Linked DNA regions of Gloeothece verrucosa PCC 7822. The main gene of each other region encodes a partner of the protein of the gene in region 2 in a complex. Links are inferred from orthologs where the notes say so. Each region holds a gene or a part of one and is shown on either strand. Other genes may lie near its edges. The genes, in order: hisH and hisF.

Region 1 (7,692 bases), 5.8 Mb from region 2 along the record:
CGAACATTTCCACGAATTCTGAACCTGAGATACTGAAGAACGGCACACCGGCTTCTCCAGCAACGGCCCGGGCGAGTAAGGTTTTACCTGTCCCGGGAGGTCCGACTAATAGCACCCCTTTGGGAATTTTTGCCCCAATAGCGGTGAAGCGGTCCGCATTTTTGAGGAAGTCTACTACTTCAGCGAGTTCGAGTTTAGCTTGTTCTATTCCCGCTACATCCCCGAAAGTAACTTGGGTTTGGGGTTCCATTTGCACTCTGGCGCGAGACTTGCCGAAGTTCATCGCTTGTGAACCGGGTCCGCTTTGGGCGCGTCTGAGTAAGAAAAATAAGCCAACTAATAACAGAATGGGGAAGAATAGGCTACTGAGAGCGCGGAACCACATCCCGTCATTCGTTTGTGGGCGTACTACAATATCTACGCCGTTTTCAGCCAAAATGTTGACTAATTGGGGGTCATTGGGCAGATTTACGGTAACATACTGACCGTTTTGAGTGGGAACTCTGGCTTCAGCGCGATCCGCGCTCAGTTGTACTCTTTCGACTTTGCCTTGTCTAACTTGATCTAAAAATTCACTATATTTCCAGGTACTTCTGGGTTGAGGCTGTTGATCTAAAAATGCTGTTGCTAAAGCAATGACGACAATTGCTAACAGTGCATATAGCCCTGCATTGCGCCATCTTTTATTATTGTTATTTTTCACGCTTTACGCCTCCTAGGGTTGAGCAATTAGGATGATCGATTTATGGCTTCGGTAAGATTCCCGTCTTGTTAACTTATGTTAACGTTTCTCAGGAATGTTTGGCTACTTAATTGAGTAAACTGTTAAAAGTTATGAGCCATCAGTTACCGGCTGTGGTGTCTAGGGTTTTAACATAGGGCTGTTCTATTTCGCTAAAGGCTTCAAAGTGGGTTTGTTGAGAAGCCAGTAAGTCAGGGGTTGCATCGGAGATATCTCCGCTTCGGGTTTGTAGGCGCTCGCTTAATATTTCCAAGGGGGCTGTACAATAGAGGATCTCTAAGGGGATGTTTTCAGACTCGGCAAAAGCGATGGCTCCTGCTCGCCATTCTCTTCGATCATACTTCGCATCTAAGATGACTGGGTAGCCGGCTTTAACTAACATTATGCCTAATTCTAATAAGCGATGGTAAGTTTTTTGACTCATTTCGGGGGTATAAATTTCGGGCCCGCCTTTTTCGGAAAGGGGAATAGCGGCTAAATGTTTACGCACGGCATCAGATCTTAGATGAATGGCGTTTATGTCGGCGGCTAATTTTTGCGCGACTGTGCTTTTTCCTGAACCGGATAAGCCGGACATTAAGATTAGTTTGCCGCTTTTTTGTTGGGTATATTCCCAGGCTTGGCGATAATAATCACTAGCGGCTTTTATGGCTTCTTGTTTGACTGATTCTTCGATGGAGGGATCATCTAATAAGAATGAGGTGACTTTTGCTCTTACATAAGCTTGGCGGCTTTGATATAGGGGTAAAACTTGTAACCCTTCCCAATCTCCGGTTTGTTCTATATAGGTGTTTAAAAAGATATTTCCTAAGTCTTTTCTTCCTCTAGCATCCAAGTCCATGACGGCAAATGCTACATCATACATGACATCGACAAACCGAAAAGGCTCATTGAATTCTATGCGATCAAATAGATAGATTTTGTTGTTCCACAAACAGATATTTTTTAGATGTAAGTCTCCATGACTTTCTCGGATTTTATCTTGCTCTCGGCGTTGTTTGAATAGCTCTCCTTTTTCGGCAAAAAATTTCTCGGTATAGGCTTGGGTTTCCTCAAATTGTTTTTGCGTTTGGGCAATTCCTATATATTTATCTGTCTGCTGATAGTTTTCATCAAAGGCTTGTTTGATCTTTTCGATTTCTCCAAAACTTTTGATATAATCATCGGTTCGGGTTTGAGCATGAAATTGGGCTACCAGTTTGCCTAATTCTTGAATCTGAGATTCGGTTAATTTTCCCGCTTCAAATAGACTACTAAATAAACATTCTTGCGGAAACTGCCGCATTTTTAAGACATATTCTACTGCCTGGCCGCCTTCACCTAATTTTAATTGATCTCCTTCTTGAGTAATCGGTAATATTTCTAAATAAATTTCCGAAGCCACCGGTTTATTCATGGCCAGTTCTTGATTTAAAAAATGTTCTCGCTTTTCTAGAGTGGAAAAGTCTAAAAAGCCAAAATTTACCGGTTTTTTAATTTTGTAGGCATAGTCTCCTGTTAGAAAAACAGCAGAAATATGAGTTTGAACAACTTTGATGGGTTCGACTACAGGATGGGGATAAAATTCAGGTTTTTTGAGTTGTTCTATGAGTTGAGAAAAAGTAATAGAGGTCATTATTCAAGAGTTTTTATATGTTAATTAGATGAGGCTAAATTTTAGAGAGTAAAAGGTCGCCGTTTAATCTTGAAACTTTTGTACAAAAATTATGAGGAACCTTACCCACTAACGTTAAGTTTACAGCTAGAAGCCTAAAAGCCTCTCTATAATAACGTTACTATAATTGGTCATCCTTAATTAGACTATAATAGAAGATAAATTAAATTTAGCAGCAATGAATCAAACCCTTGATAGCGTCCGTTGGACAGTCCGAGACTTAGAAGTTTTACCGCAAAGCGAGGGGGTTCGTTATGAAATTATTAACGGAGAGTTGTTTGTGACGAGAGCGCCCCACCGTAAACATCAACAAATTTCTGGTAAAATTTTCCGTTATCTAGATGCTTGGTCGGAAATAAGCGGCTTAGGACAGACTATTCTAGCACCCGGTATCATTTTCTCGGATGCGGATAATGTGATCCCTGATGTAGTATGGATTAGCAAGGAAAGATTAGCTGTAGTAGAAGATGAAGCGGGACATCTTACTGGTGCACCTGAGTTAATTATAGAGGTTTTATCCCCAGGAGAAGAGAATGAGCGGCGTGATAAGGAAGCTAAGTTAAAACTCTATTCGGTTACAGGAGTCCTTGAATATTGGATCGTGGATCGTTTTAAGAAGCAAGTAGAGATTTATCGACGAGATAATGCCAGATTAACATTAGTAGCTACATTATATAACAAGGATGAAATAACCTCAACCCTATTACCGGATTTTCGTTGTTCTATTGAGCGGTTTTTTGTGGTTGAATGATTGATGCTTGTCGCCTTGAAATTGGGGATTAAAATAGGGGGGAAAGCCAGCATTTCCTCTATTAAAAAAGAAACACCTGCAAGTAACTTAGCCGTTGAGGTTAAGTGCATATTTCCCCCTGAATAACCGGGTTAAGCTAATGCTTTCACCCTGATCTGATTAACAAAATTAGATAAGATTTTTAGACCATTACTGGAAGATTTTTCTGGGTGAAACTGTACTGCCATAATATTATCTTTGGCGATGGCGGCTGTTACTTTTTGCGATCCATGAGTTACAGTGGCGGCTTTCACACTGGAATCAACCGGATCGACATAGTATGAATGGACGAAATAAACATAAGGATTAAAAGGTATGTCTTGCCATAAGGGGAGGTTGGCTTGAGTATATTCTAGTTGATTCCAACCCATGTGAGGAATGGTTAACCCAGGTTCAGAGCGAAAACGACGAACAACTCCTGAGATAATGCCTAAACCCGGTTGTGATCCTTCTTCTGAGGCATCAAAGAGTATTTGTAACCCTAAACAAATTCCTAAAAAGGGTTTTCCACTGGCAATAGCGTCTTTGATGGGTGCTTCTAGGTCCCGTGATCGCAGATGTTGCACCGCCGGATCGAATGATCCTACCCCAGGTAATACAATAGCATCTGCTTGTTCTATTTCTTTAGCGGAGTCGGTCACTTTAGGGGTTGCGCCTGCGTTTTCTAGTCCTTTACAGGCAGAGTGCAGGTTTCCCATGTCGTAGTCTATAACAGCAATTAAAGCCATTGTCAGTTATTCGGTATATGCCTCTTCTATTTTGGCATTCTCTCGCTCGGTTTATGCCGCTTTTTTGCAGATATGACTCCTTAACTTTTTATAAAGATGGCTAAAAGCGGTGACTATAATGATTATTTAAAAATTCTATGCGGATGGCGAGACTCGAACTCGCAAGGCGTAAGCCACACGCCCCTCAAACGTGCGCGTATACCAATTCCGCCACATCCGCATTTGAGTGCTTTGCCATTGTATCATACCTATTTGCCGGATGGCAAGGGGTTGAGGGGAAATATAGATACAGTCTAGAAAGCCGTAAAAATTTTTTATTCCCCTTAACTATATTCATTAAGCAAATTTTTATCGAGCAATGAGATCAATTGGAAATAATTCTGTTTGTACAGCCACGTTTTTTTTCGGCTCACTCTTAATTGTGAGTTGTAATTTGGAAAGATGTTCAATAATTTGACTTATTCCTTTTTCTGGATCAATTTTAACTCCTCCTTTTTTAATTAAATCATAATTCCCTTGTGGGGGTTTTTCAAAATACTCAGGATTGACAACAAATAGGGGTAAATTCATATTTAGAGCCGTTAGACCAGTATTAAACGTTCCACTCATTTTTCCTAGTTCGTCTTTTTCGGGTCCTGATTCAATCACAATAATTCCTTGAGATAAAGCACAAACTAATTTATTCCTGGCCATAGCATTTCTTGCCATCCATTTTGTTTTCAGAGAAAATTGCGATATTGTCAAAATATTTTTTTTAAAGTTAAATCCGTTAAATTCTTTTTTTAAACGGAATTCTTTAATTCCGTAACTTAAAACTAAAGTTGTTGTTCCTTCAGCTTGTAAAGCACTTAAATGAGCTTCCGAATCTACTCCCTTAGCATAACCTGAAATAACATTAATTCCCTCAAGAGCTAAGTTATGGGCAAGTTTTTGCGTTGCTTCTATTCCTTTGACAGAGACATTCCTAGAACCAACAACTGCAATTCCTGTTTGATCAAGTAATTTGCTCTGTCCTTGATAAAATAAAACAGGAGAAATGCCATATTTATCTAATTTATTTAGTAATTTTTCAGGATAATGTGGATGTTGAGGGTAAAAAAGATTAATGTCTTCTCTCTCTATTTCATTATACTCTTGAAAAATTTTCTCTTGATCTTCTTTTTTGATTTTATTGAGGATAATTTTAGCCAATTCTGGAAATAGAGATGATAACTCTTTTTTACTATTAGGAATTTTTTCAGGAGATAAATTATATTTTTGAAGAAGTTTGGCTATGGTCACTAAACTTTTAGCCCCAATACCAGGAGTTTGAAGAAGTCTAAACCAAAAATATTCTGTGCTGTTCATTATTTTTTTGTTCGTGTTCGGGTTAATGTTAATACAAATATTCTAGCAACTCCACCTTCATTTGCAAGAACATCAGTAGCAGTCATCAAAGTCGCTCCTGATCGGTATAAATCATCAAATAATAAGATATATCGTCCTCTAAATCTTTGACGATCTGTAACCTGCATTGCACCTTGTAGTAGCTGTTTCCTTGTCTCTAAGTCCTCAACGGCTTTTAGTTGTTCTGTAGATTTTATCTTAACTAAGTAATCTAAAGGAACAGGCAAATTAATCATGTCTCCTATCGCCCTTGCTATCTCATAAACTGGCTGGAATGGTCTATCCGTATTTGAAGGAGGAATAGGGATAATAGCACTTAAATATTGATAAACTAATAGATTTTGAATAAAGGGCGCGACAATTTCTGCAATTGGCACAATAACTTTTTGATCTTGGCGATATTTCAGTTGATAGAGAAGTTCTCCTAAATATGATCTGACAGTATCAAAACTACCATCCGGAAGCGGAGAACTAGAAATAGTATGCACATCCAGCGCCCATCCTGCTCGCCAGTTTCCCTCTATTTTTTGTGGGTTAATTGGATAATTTGTCATAAATTATTTTATGGGTGGGTGATGCCCACCCGACAAGTTAGAAATTAGTATGATTCGTGATCGCCTCCGTCACTTTCTCGATCACTTCACTAACTGCTATGGTTCCTAACTCTCCTGAAGCACGAGTCCTGATACTCAAGGTATTAGACTCCACCTCTTTTGCACCCACAACCGCCATCACCGGTATTTTTTGTTTCTCAGCATTGCGGATCATCTTACCGAGTCTTTCTCCGGAAGTATCTGCTTCTGCGCGTATTCCCTGAGATAACAGTTGTGCCGCAACTTCTTTAGCAAAGTCCAACTGAGGGTCACTCACCGGTAAAAGCCGCACTTGAATAGGGGCTAACCATAAAGGAAAATCTCCGGCATACTCTTCTATTAATATTCCCACTAAACGCTCTAAAGACCCAAACGGGGCACGATGGATCATCACAGGACGTTTTCTAGACCCATCTTCAGCGACATATTCTAAGTCAAACCGTTCGGGTAAATTATAGTCTACTTGAACGGTTCCTAATTGCCATTCTCGTTCTAGGGCATCTTGAAAGATAAAATCAAGTTTAGGACCATAAAAAGCCGCTTCTCCGGGTGCTTCAAAATGTTCCATATTCATTTTTTGCACAGCAGAACGAATAGCATTTTCGGCCTTATTCCAAACATCATCCCCGCCAATATATTTATCCGATGCCGGATCGCGGAAACTCAGTCTCGCTTTAAAGTTCTTTAATTGAAGACTCTTAAACACCGACAGAATTAAGTCAACCACACTCAAGAATTCCTCTTCGAGTTGTTCGGGAGTCACAAATAAATGAGAGTCATCAACGGTAAACCCTCGTACTCGGGTTAACCCCCCTAACTCTCCCGACTGTTCATAACGATAAACGGTACCAAATTCAGCTAAGCGCATAGGTAAGTCACGATAGGAACGTAACTCACTCTTATATATTTGGATATGAAAAGGACAGTTCATCGGTTTGAGGACAAACCCAATTTCATGAAGGGCAGACTCTTCATCTTCTGCCATCATGGGAAACATATCCTCTTTGTAATTTTGCCAGTGTCCGGAAATTTTAAACAGATCCACTCTAGCAAGATGAGGCGTAACCACCGGCAGATAACCCCGTTTTACCTGTTCTTTTTTGAGGAACTCTTCGAGGGTGGTTCTAATAATGGTGCCTTTGGGAGTCCAAAGCGGCAAACCCGGACCGACGACATCGGAAAATATAAATAGTCCTAACTCTCTTCCCAGTTTACGGTGATCCCGTTTTAATGCTTCTTCTTTACGCCGCTTGTATTCGGCGAGTTGTTCTGGGGTTTCCCATGCAGTTCCATAAATACGCTGTAGTTGTGCTTTAGTTTCATCGCCGCGCCAATAAGCGCCGGCTACCGTTTCTAATTCTATGGCTTTGGGGTCTATATCTGCTGTGCTTTCCACGTGAGGACCTGCACAGAGGTCCCACCATTGATCACCTAAATGATAAAGGGTGATCGGTTCTTGTATTCCTTCTAGTATTTCTAGTTTATAGGGTTCGTTGATGGCTTTTATTCGGCGTTCGGCTTCTTGGCGGCTGACTTCTTCGCGAATGACGGGGAGTTTACGTTTGATAATTTTGACCATTTCTTTTTTGATGGCCTTTAAGTCTTCTTCGCTAAAGGGTTGGGGGGTATCAAAGTCATAATAAAAGCCGTTTTCTGTCCAAGGTCCGATGGTGACTTGTGCTTTAGGAAAGAGTTGCTGTACCGCCATGGCCATGATGTGGGAGGCGGTGTGACGTATTCTTTTTAGGTTGTCAGACTCGCTGGTTTTGGGGAGTTTTATCGGTGGTTGTTCTTCGGTT
Region 2 (7,819 bases):
TTGCTCACTAAACAGAGACTCCAAGGCTTTTATCTGGTCCCGAATGACAGCCGCTTTTTCAAAGTTTAACCCGTTGGCGGCTTCTTCCATTTGCTTTTGAAGGGTATGAATTAACTCTCCAGTTCGTCCTTGAAAGATCATCGCCACCTGTTGAACGGTTTTATGATATTCTTGCGAAGAAATTAACAGTTGACAAACCCCAGGACAACGACCAATATCATAGTTTAAACAAGGACGGTCTTTAAACAGAGGTTTAGGACGTTGGCGCAAGGGAAAGATCCGTTTGATGATGCTAAGGGTATACCTCAGTAACCCCGTATCAACATAAGGCCCATAATATCTATCTTTCTCGTTATCTAATCTGCGTTTACGAGTAATAAAGATACGGGGATAGTCTTCTGACCAAGTAATACAAACATAGGGATATTTTTTATCATCTTTAAGCAGTACATTAAAGTAGGGTTGATGCTGTTTAATTAAATTTGCTTCTAAAGCCAGTGCTTCGGCTTCGGTATCGGTGACGATAAACTCTATATCTGCCACTTGCTGCACCATTAAGGCAAGCCGAGGACTGAGAACAGGGAAATTACGGAAATACGAACGAACCCTTGACCGTAATTTCTTTGACTTTCCAATATACAAAATATCCCCATTTTTATCTCGCATAAAATAGACTCCAGGTTCTAGGGGAATTTCTTTAAGTCTATTTTCTAATTTTTCTGAGTCTTTGATGAGCGGTATCATAATTGATCTGTAAATCTCCTTAAATAGCAGATTATAAAATTATTATTTTTTAATAAATACGGCTTTATTGTTATTTTTTTAAGTTTAAATAATTAAGCGTTTTTATCATATTATTCTCCCCAAAAATGTGCTAGATTCGGGTTAGAGGAAGTCTTGTGTAAACTCAAAAACCAAAAACTAGAAACCCTCGTCGGATAATTTATTCGACAAAAAAATAAGCCATTATGAAAAATTATTTTTTCCTCTATTTTTTCTAAGCTCATTCAACAACATTAGCAGAAGGAAATATAATGGTAATCACAATTACAGTATCAACGTCCTCAAGCGGCATAGCAGTTACAGCACCAACGGCGGGAACAACTCTTGACACTTATCTGAATTCATTTCCTCAAGGGGTAGCAGTTTCTATCCCCACTCAAGTCACAGGAACAAATTTAACCTCAATGGGGAAGACGATAAACGGTGACTCGGTTTGGAGGATACGTAATGGAGATAGTAACAGTACGAGTTTAAGTGCTTATAAAGAAAATTACAACAGCAATTTTGTCGGTCTTCCCAATGGAACTGATACCTTTGTTCTCACTCCTTTCGTCAAAACGCTGATCTTGACATCGGGTAATACTACTTATACTAAAGCCCCTACAACTCAACTGTTTAGTGCCCAGAACACGTTTAGCACAACTGAGCAATATAAAATTATGGGTACTAATGGCAATGATACTTTAACCGGTGCTAATGCGGCTGATACCTTGATAGGAGGACTCGGTAATGATCTTCTCACGGGTTTAGGGGGTAACGATAACTTAAGCGGTGATGCAGGCATCGATACTTTATTAGGCGGAGATGGTAACGATAGTTTAAACGGTGGCACAGAAAATGATAGCTTAAGCGGTGATGCAGGAATCGATACCTTATTAGGCGGAGATGGTAACGATAACTTAAGCGGTGGCACAGAAAATGATAGCTTAAGTGGTGATGCAGGAAACGATACTTTAAACGGTGGAGCAGGAAACGATACTTTAAACGGTGGCACAGAAAATGATAGCTTAAGCGGTGATGCAGGAATCGATACCTTAAACGGTGGAGATGGTAACGATACTTTAAACGGTGACACAGAAAATGATAAGTTAAACGGTGAGGCAGGAAATGATACCTTAAACGGTGGAGCAGGTGACGATTATTTAAACGGTGGAGCAGGAACCGATACCTTATACGGTGGAGCAGGTAAGGATAATTTAAACGGCGATCTACAAAACGATAGGTTATACGGTGATGAAGATAACGATACCTTAATCGGTGGATCAGGTGACGATACCTTAACCGGTGGTACACAAACAGATCGCTTTGTCTTTGCTAACCAAGGAATAGATACCATCACGGATTTTTCGGTCAATGATACGGTTAATGGTGTAGATGTACTGGCCATTCAATCTAATAAGTATTCTAACGCTCCTGCTGCTGGTACTACGCCCCTCCTTAATTTGGCTAATATTTCCCTTGGAACCACTAACATCATTGTTGATACCAAGACGAACATTTCACTGTTGGGCAGTACAGTAACCAATGCTCGCTTTGCTTATACCACAGACACGAATCAACTCCTTTATGATGCTGATGGGAATTGGACAAGTAATACTACTGTAATTGCTAATGTTAATACAATTGCCAATTTAACCGCGAATAACTTCTTGTTTGTCTAATAACAATAATTGGCTTATTAGTGGCTCGCTGATGATTCACTTTCTTAAAGACGACTAATACTAATTATAACCTAAATGCTGATAGGCGGCTTCGGTGGCAATTCTCCCCCTCGAAGTACGGTTAAGATAACCAATTTGCAGTAAGTAGGGTTCATAGACCTCCTCAATGGTTTTTGCATCTTCTCCAGTTGCTGCGGCGACGGCTTCTAACCCCACCGGACCGCCTTTAAACTGCTCAATAATCGTACTTAACACTAATCGATCAGTCCAATCTAATCCTCTGCTATCCACATTTAACTGATCTAATGCCTCTGCGGCTAACTCTTGTGTAATCACTTCTAAGCCTTTTACCTGCACATAATCTCGCACTCGTTTTAAGAGGCGGTTAGCAATACGAGGAGTTCCCCGCGAACGCCGGGCAATCACTAAAGCCGCCTCATCGGTAATCTGAACCTTAAGAATCGTTGCAGTTCTTAACACAATTAACAAAAGTTCATCAGCTTCATAAAACCGCAACCGTCCAATTAAACCAAAGCGGTCCCGTAGCGGTGAAGTTAAGGCCCCTATTTTAGTGGTAGCCCCGATCAACGTAAAAGGGGCTAAAGGAATACTGCGAATTTTAGCGGCTTGTCCTTTGCCGATGGTAATATCTAAGCGGTGGTCTTCCATGGCCGGATAAAGTAATTCTTCGCTCATGCGGTTAAGACGATGAATTTCATCAATAAAGAGGATATCTCCCGGTTTAAGATTAATCAAAAGTCCGGTAATATCTCTGGGACGTTCTAAAGCCGGAGCCGCCGTAATTTTACAATTGACTCCCATCTCCGACGCTAAAATAAGAGACATGGTAGTTTTCCCTAAACCGGGAGGTCCGTACAACAGGAGATGGTCTAAAGCCTCTTTTCTGACTTTAGCGGCTTCAATAGCAATCTTTAATACTTCTTTTAAATCCTTTTGCCCGATATAATCATTCAGATTACGGGGACGGATAGAATCTTCTGCCCTCTCGGTTTCCTCATTAGGCGTGCGATCAACGAGTCGATGTTCGCTTTTTGGCAAGGGAGACGACACCTGCTCTTTTGGGTTTTCGCTTTTCTGGCGAGGAACCCGAGGCGGTAAATTATTGTCTGGAGAAGATCGCTTAATAGCCATTTTGGATGAAAAATACGATTTGTATTTAATGTTTACTAGCTAAACCGGCTTGGTGGGCATGATAGGGACTTCTCCCCTCATTTCCGTTAAACTTTAAAAACCACAATTTCTTTCCTCGTAGTGATATGTTAGCCAAACGCATTTTACCTTGTCTGGATGTTAAATCCGGTCGTGTCGTTAAAGGGGTAAATTTTGTTAATCTTCAAGATGCCGGCGACCCAGTGGAATTAGCACGAGTTTATAATGAGGCTGGTGCTGATGAATTGGTCTTTCTCGATATTACCGCCACACATGAAGACCGAGATATCATTATCGATGTTGTTTACCGTACCGCCGAACAAGTCTTTATTCCCTTAACCGTTGGTGGTGGCATTCAATCCTTAGAAACCATTAAAAATTTGTTAAGAGCCGGTGCTGATAAAGTGAGTATTAATTCAGCCGCCGTGCGTAACCCAGACTTTATTAATGAAGCCAGTGATCGCTTCGGTAAACAATGTATCGTCGTGGCCATTGATGCTAGACGGCGAAAAGACCCCAATAATCCTGGCTGGGATGTTTATGTGCGAGGAGGGAGGGAAAATACAGGACTAGACGCGCTATCTTGGGCCCAAGAGGTCGAAAAGCGAGGAGCCGGAGAATTATTAGTCACCAGTATGGACGCAGATGGAACTCAGGACGGGTACGACTTAGAACTGACTCGGCTCATTGCTGAACAAGTAGAAATCCCCGTGATTGCTTCTGGAGGAGCGGGAAATTGTGAGCATATTTATGAAGCCCTGACTGAAGGCAAGGCAGAAGCAGCTTTATTAGCATCTTTGTTACATTATGGTCAATTATCCCTCGATGAAATTAAAAATTATCTCCAAAACCGTCATATTCCGGTACGGGGACGCTCAAGCCTTTAGACTTCTTAAATTTTTAAGTTTTTGATCAAATTCCATCGACGACCTTAAAGAGTATGTATTAAAATAGAGAAAAATTAACATTTTTTAAAATATGTTGATACCTATTTTAATATTTGATGTTGCTTTAGTCGCTTGGTCACTCCATTTAATGGAAGCAGCCATTAAGCAGCAAGAGTTCTCCTTGATGCTGGCTGGTACTTTAGTTTCCCTGGCCGCCGCCGCTATGATGGTGGTCTACTTTCTCATGAACCACTGTTTGAGATATTTAATCTAAGTCTTTCTAAAGTCTTCTCATCAGAACTAGAAAGACTTTATTTTTTGGCAAAAAAATTTAGGGAGCTAGACCCTTGACAAAAGTAATCCATTTAAGGCAATATAGAAAATGCGCTTTAGGGGGCTATAACTCAGTTGGTAGAGTGTCACAATGGCATTGTGAAAGTCAGCGGTTCGAATCCGCTTAGCTCCATGAAAAAAAAAGCTGATAGGTTGCCCAAAAAGGGGAGTCTAACATTGCCAGCACTATAAATCTGCCACCGTTGATCAAATTTGTAGAAAATTAATCAACCCTTTAGATGGCAGAGTGTCAATTCTATCTCTAGTCACAGCGAGTGTTAAGCTTTATCTCGACCATGCACTTCTGCCGGGGGAGAAGTAGCTTCAACAGCAGTAAAAAGTTCTAGAATTTTATAAGTATGTTTGGCTCCTTTGGGAACAACCCAAGAGGCTCCGGGTTCTAAAATCACCAATTGTCCTTCTAGGTGAAGTTCAGCCCGACCCTCAATAACATAACCTACCGTTTCATATTCTCGTTGAGTTTCGGGTTTAGGGTCTGCGGGGGGTTCGTTTTCCCAGAGCCGCATCGAAATATTAATTCCAGAGGCTAAATATTTTTGTCCTAGAGCGCCTTTGGGTGAAAATTGAGAATTAACTTTAATTACGGTTGTATCAGCCATGATTAATTTCTGATGTTAAATAGTTGGACATCAATTAAAATGAGCAAGGTCTATATTAACTTTTAGACCAAGGTTTTCACCTCTTGAGGAACCTTGTCCACCTACCAGTAATTTTTGATTTTTAATCTTGCACAATTACACCTATTATGAAGGGCAACTCATGGCACAAGAAATCTATCAATAGTTGCGATTTTATAGGTTTCCCTTCTGACTAATGATAGAGTCATCTATCTTGCTCATCTGCTGATAATTCTCTTTCCACTTAACTGGGATCGGGAAGGAGTTCCCGACTAATCTGTTCATCAATTATTTGAGCCATTTTCCAAGCCGCCCCCGCTTGACCTCGAACACTTTTAAGCCGCTCGCGAATCCTTTCTAATTCGGCTGGATTTTCTAACCAATTAAGAACTATTTGAGCGACTTGCTCGGCTTGTAATTCTCCTAACAACTCTGGGACAATTTCTTCTTTTGCCCAAATATTCGGCCAAGCATATAAGCGTTTTTTTCTCATCACCATAAGGTTGATCATTTTAGCAAAAACTGAGCCAACCCCCGGCAAATTAGCCAAGATTCCCGGTACTCCGTCCCAAGTTCTCATGGCATCTAAACGTTGAGTCGGCAATAAGACAATCATGGGAATGGATAAAGCCGCTAATTCAGCCGTATTTGCCCCTACTGTGGTTAAAGCGAGATGACATTGAGATAAAATATCATGGGCCGGAAATTGGCTAATCAGTTCGATTTTTAAGCCTCCATCAGTTTTTAAATAAGGGGTATTGCCATCAGAAGTGATCAAACAAGCACCTACCCAACCGGTTTGGTTAATAATAGGGTTTTTTTCTCGGTTGGCAAAAGCGGCAAGAGTTTCTAAATTGAGAGTCGGTGCAACCGGAATAATAAAGCGAGTATGAGGGCGTTTGGCTTGTATAAGTTCAGCGATCGCTAGACACAAAGGAACTCCTTGATCGAGTTTCCAAGGTTTTGAGCCGGGTAGCAGAGCAATTAAGGCATCAGAAGTATTATTTAATAAGGGAGCAGGAGAAGATTTACTCTTAATATCTTCCATTAAATCGCCGATGACTGTCATTTTATCTTGATAAGGAGCCGGAATTTTCGCCTTAACTGAGGCATTCATGACGGCAAAGTGATCGATCCAACGATACCAACGAGCTTCCCATTCTGCATAAATCACAGTGCGATAACCTAAACGTTTGCCAATGAAAAGAGAAAAAAATTGATCGCCGCCTAAAAATAAGACCACTCCTTTTTGATGCCAGTCCCAATTTTCTGCCGTTTTACCCCACAATAAAAAAGAGAGAAAATGCTCAGGAGACTGTACCCGGTCAACTTCTGGGTAACTGCGGGCGATAGCGGCTTCAGTTCCCATTGCATGAGTACAGGGGGAAAGAATCACCGAAATTCTAACCGATGTGCGATCATTTCCCAATTGTTGACGCAGCGCTTTTACGACGGGACGCACCCAGGTAGAAACCTCTCCGGGACCGTTGGATAGAATGAGGATATCGATAGGCGGCATTGATTTTGTGTCAGTGATCTAATATCAGTGATTTTGGCATTGTTGGGTAAGAGTGGCAACTAGAGGAAGTTTTTTAGTTTGATTGTTTTGATCCTAAAAGCGGCTCTCCTGTACTTATGGTGATAAGAAAAAATTATAAATTGTAGGGTGGGTTAGGCGCGGGGATGATTTTGATAAAAAACCGATAATATTTGATCCGCGCTCCCTTCCCACCAAAAATCCTTTTGTAACACACTATACAATTCTCCCCAAGATGCCAGGAGAGCCGAAAAACTTTAATCAACTTTATCACCAAGTCTCTAAAACTGATGATCATAAAGTTTTACCAACTAAGGTAAGTAAGCAAATTATTAGAAGATTAGATGCAGCTTGGAGCAGTCGTGATAATATTTACTCACTAATACTAATCCATAAACTCCTAAAATATCTTTCTTGTTGAGGCAGTTCTTTACAAGGAGTTTTTCCATCTCGGATTATATTGCCATCATCACTGAGTAGTTGAATTTGATGTTCTCGGTTGGGATAAAATACTACCTCTTCGGGATTAAAATCTGGCGGTAAATCCCCTTCTACTATTTCAGGTTGGTCTTGAGGATTGCCCGACCAACGATATAATTTAAATATACTGCTGCTATCATACGCACCCGCGATAATGGCATAAAAACCCCGCCTTTCCCAATAGACGATACTGCGAATTCCTAAGCCTCCTAAGTCAAGTTCTATCGGTTGACCAAAACTAGCAGAAATTTCTTTTTTGTCAATTAAATCTTTCGGATTTTTGAGGGGTAATACTAAAGCTCTCCCTTCGGGTATAGGGTTGCGAAAACC

The links.
Region 1: the proteins of hisF (region 2) and hisH are in contact, whole or in part, in a crystal structure (PDB 6RU0), measured with the Thermotoga maritima proteins. The link is inferred for Gloeothece verrucosa PCC 7822 from one-to-one orthologs. Residues at the interface, in WP_004080486.1 of Thermotoga maritima: Met1, Leu2, Ala3, Arg5, Ser40, Glu41, Asp45, Glu46, Ala70, Glu71, Ile73, Asp74, Ile75, Pro76, Phe77, Asp98, Lys99, Ser122, Gln123, Glu161, Thr195, Leu196, Asn247, Arg249, Glu251; in WP_004080484.1 of Thermotoga maritima: Asn15, Arg18, Arg22, Arg117, Leu118, Pro119, His120, Met121, Gly122, Trp123, Asn124, Asn134, Gly135, Tyr136, Tyr138, Val140, Tyr158, Glu180, Lys181, Ser182, Ser183, Lys184, Ile185.

What each region holds. Positions count from the first base shown.
Region 1 is NC_014501.1:79,035-86,726, reverse strand. Bases 2,097-4,920 are described here. They hold hisH (imidazole glycerol phosphate synthase subunit HisH), read right to left. Parts: upstream 3,915-4,920; coding sequence 3,279-3,914; downstream 2,097-3,278. Other genes in these bases: CYAN7822_RS00360 (DNA-processing protein DprA), read right to left, coding at 4,263-4,920; CYAN7822_RS00375 (Uma2 family endonuclease), read left to right, coding at 2,575-3,147; CYAN7822_RS00380 (bifunctional aminoglycoside phosphotransferase/ATP-binding protein), read right to left, coding at 2,097-2,357. Outside these bases: ATP-dependent zinc metalloprotease FtsH3, read right to left, coding at 1-703; more of CYAN7822_RS00380, read right to left, coding at 843-2,096; more of CYAN7822_RS00360, read right to left, coding at 4,921-5,261; CYAN7822_RS00355 (ComF family protein), read right to left, coding at 5,261-5,854; thrS (threonine--tRNA ligase), read right to left, coding at 5,892-7,692. UniProt on the Escherichia coli protein: IGPS catalyzes the conversion of PRFAR and glutamine to IGP, AICAR and glutamate. The HisH subunit catalyzes the hydrolysis of glutamine to glutamate and ammonia as part of the synthesis of IGP and AICAR.
Region 2 is NC_014501.1:5,880,708-5,888,526, forward strand. What follows is about bases 2,661-5,611. They hold hisF (imidazole glycerol phosphate synthase subunit HisF), read left to right. Parts: upstream 2,661-3,721; coding sequence 3,722-4,501; downstream 4,502-5,611. Other genes in these bases: ruvB (Holliday junction branch migration DNA helicase RuvB), read right to left, coding at 2,661-3,596; CYAN7822_RS26425 (hypothetical protein), read left to right, coding at 4,593-4,775; CYAN7822_RS26435 (cupin domain-containing protein), read right to left, coding at 5,113-5,454. In the rest of the region: excinuclease ABC subunit UvrC, read right to left, coding at 1-744; CYAN7822_RS40240 (calcium-binding protein), read left to right, coding at 1,035-2,444; more of ruvB, read right to left, coding at 2,505-2,660; CYAN7822_RS26440 (glycosyltransferase family protein), read right to left, coding at 5,717-6,991; CYAN7822_RS26445 (DUF3616 domain-containing protein), read right to left, coding at 7,382-7,819.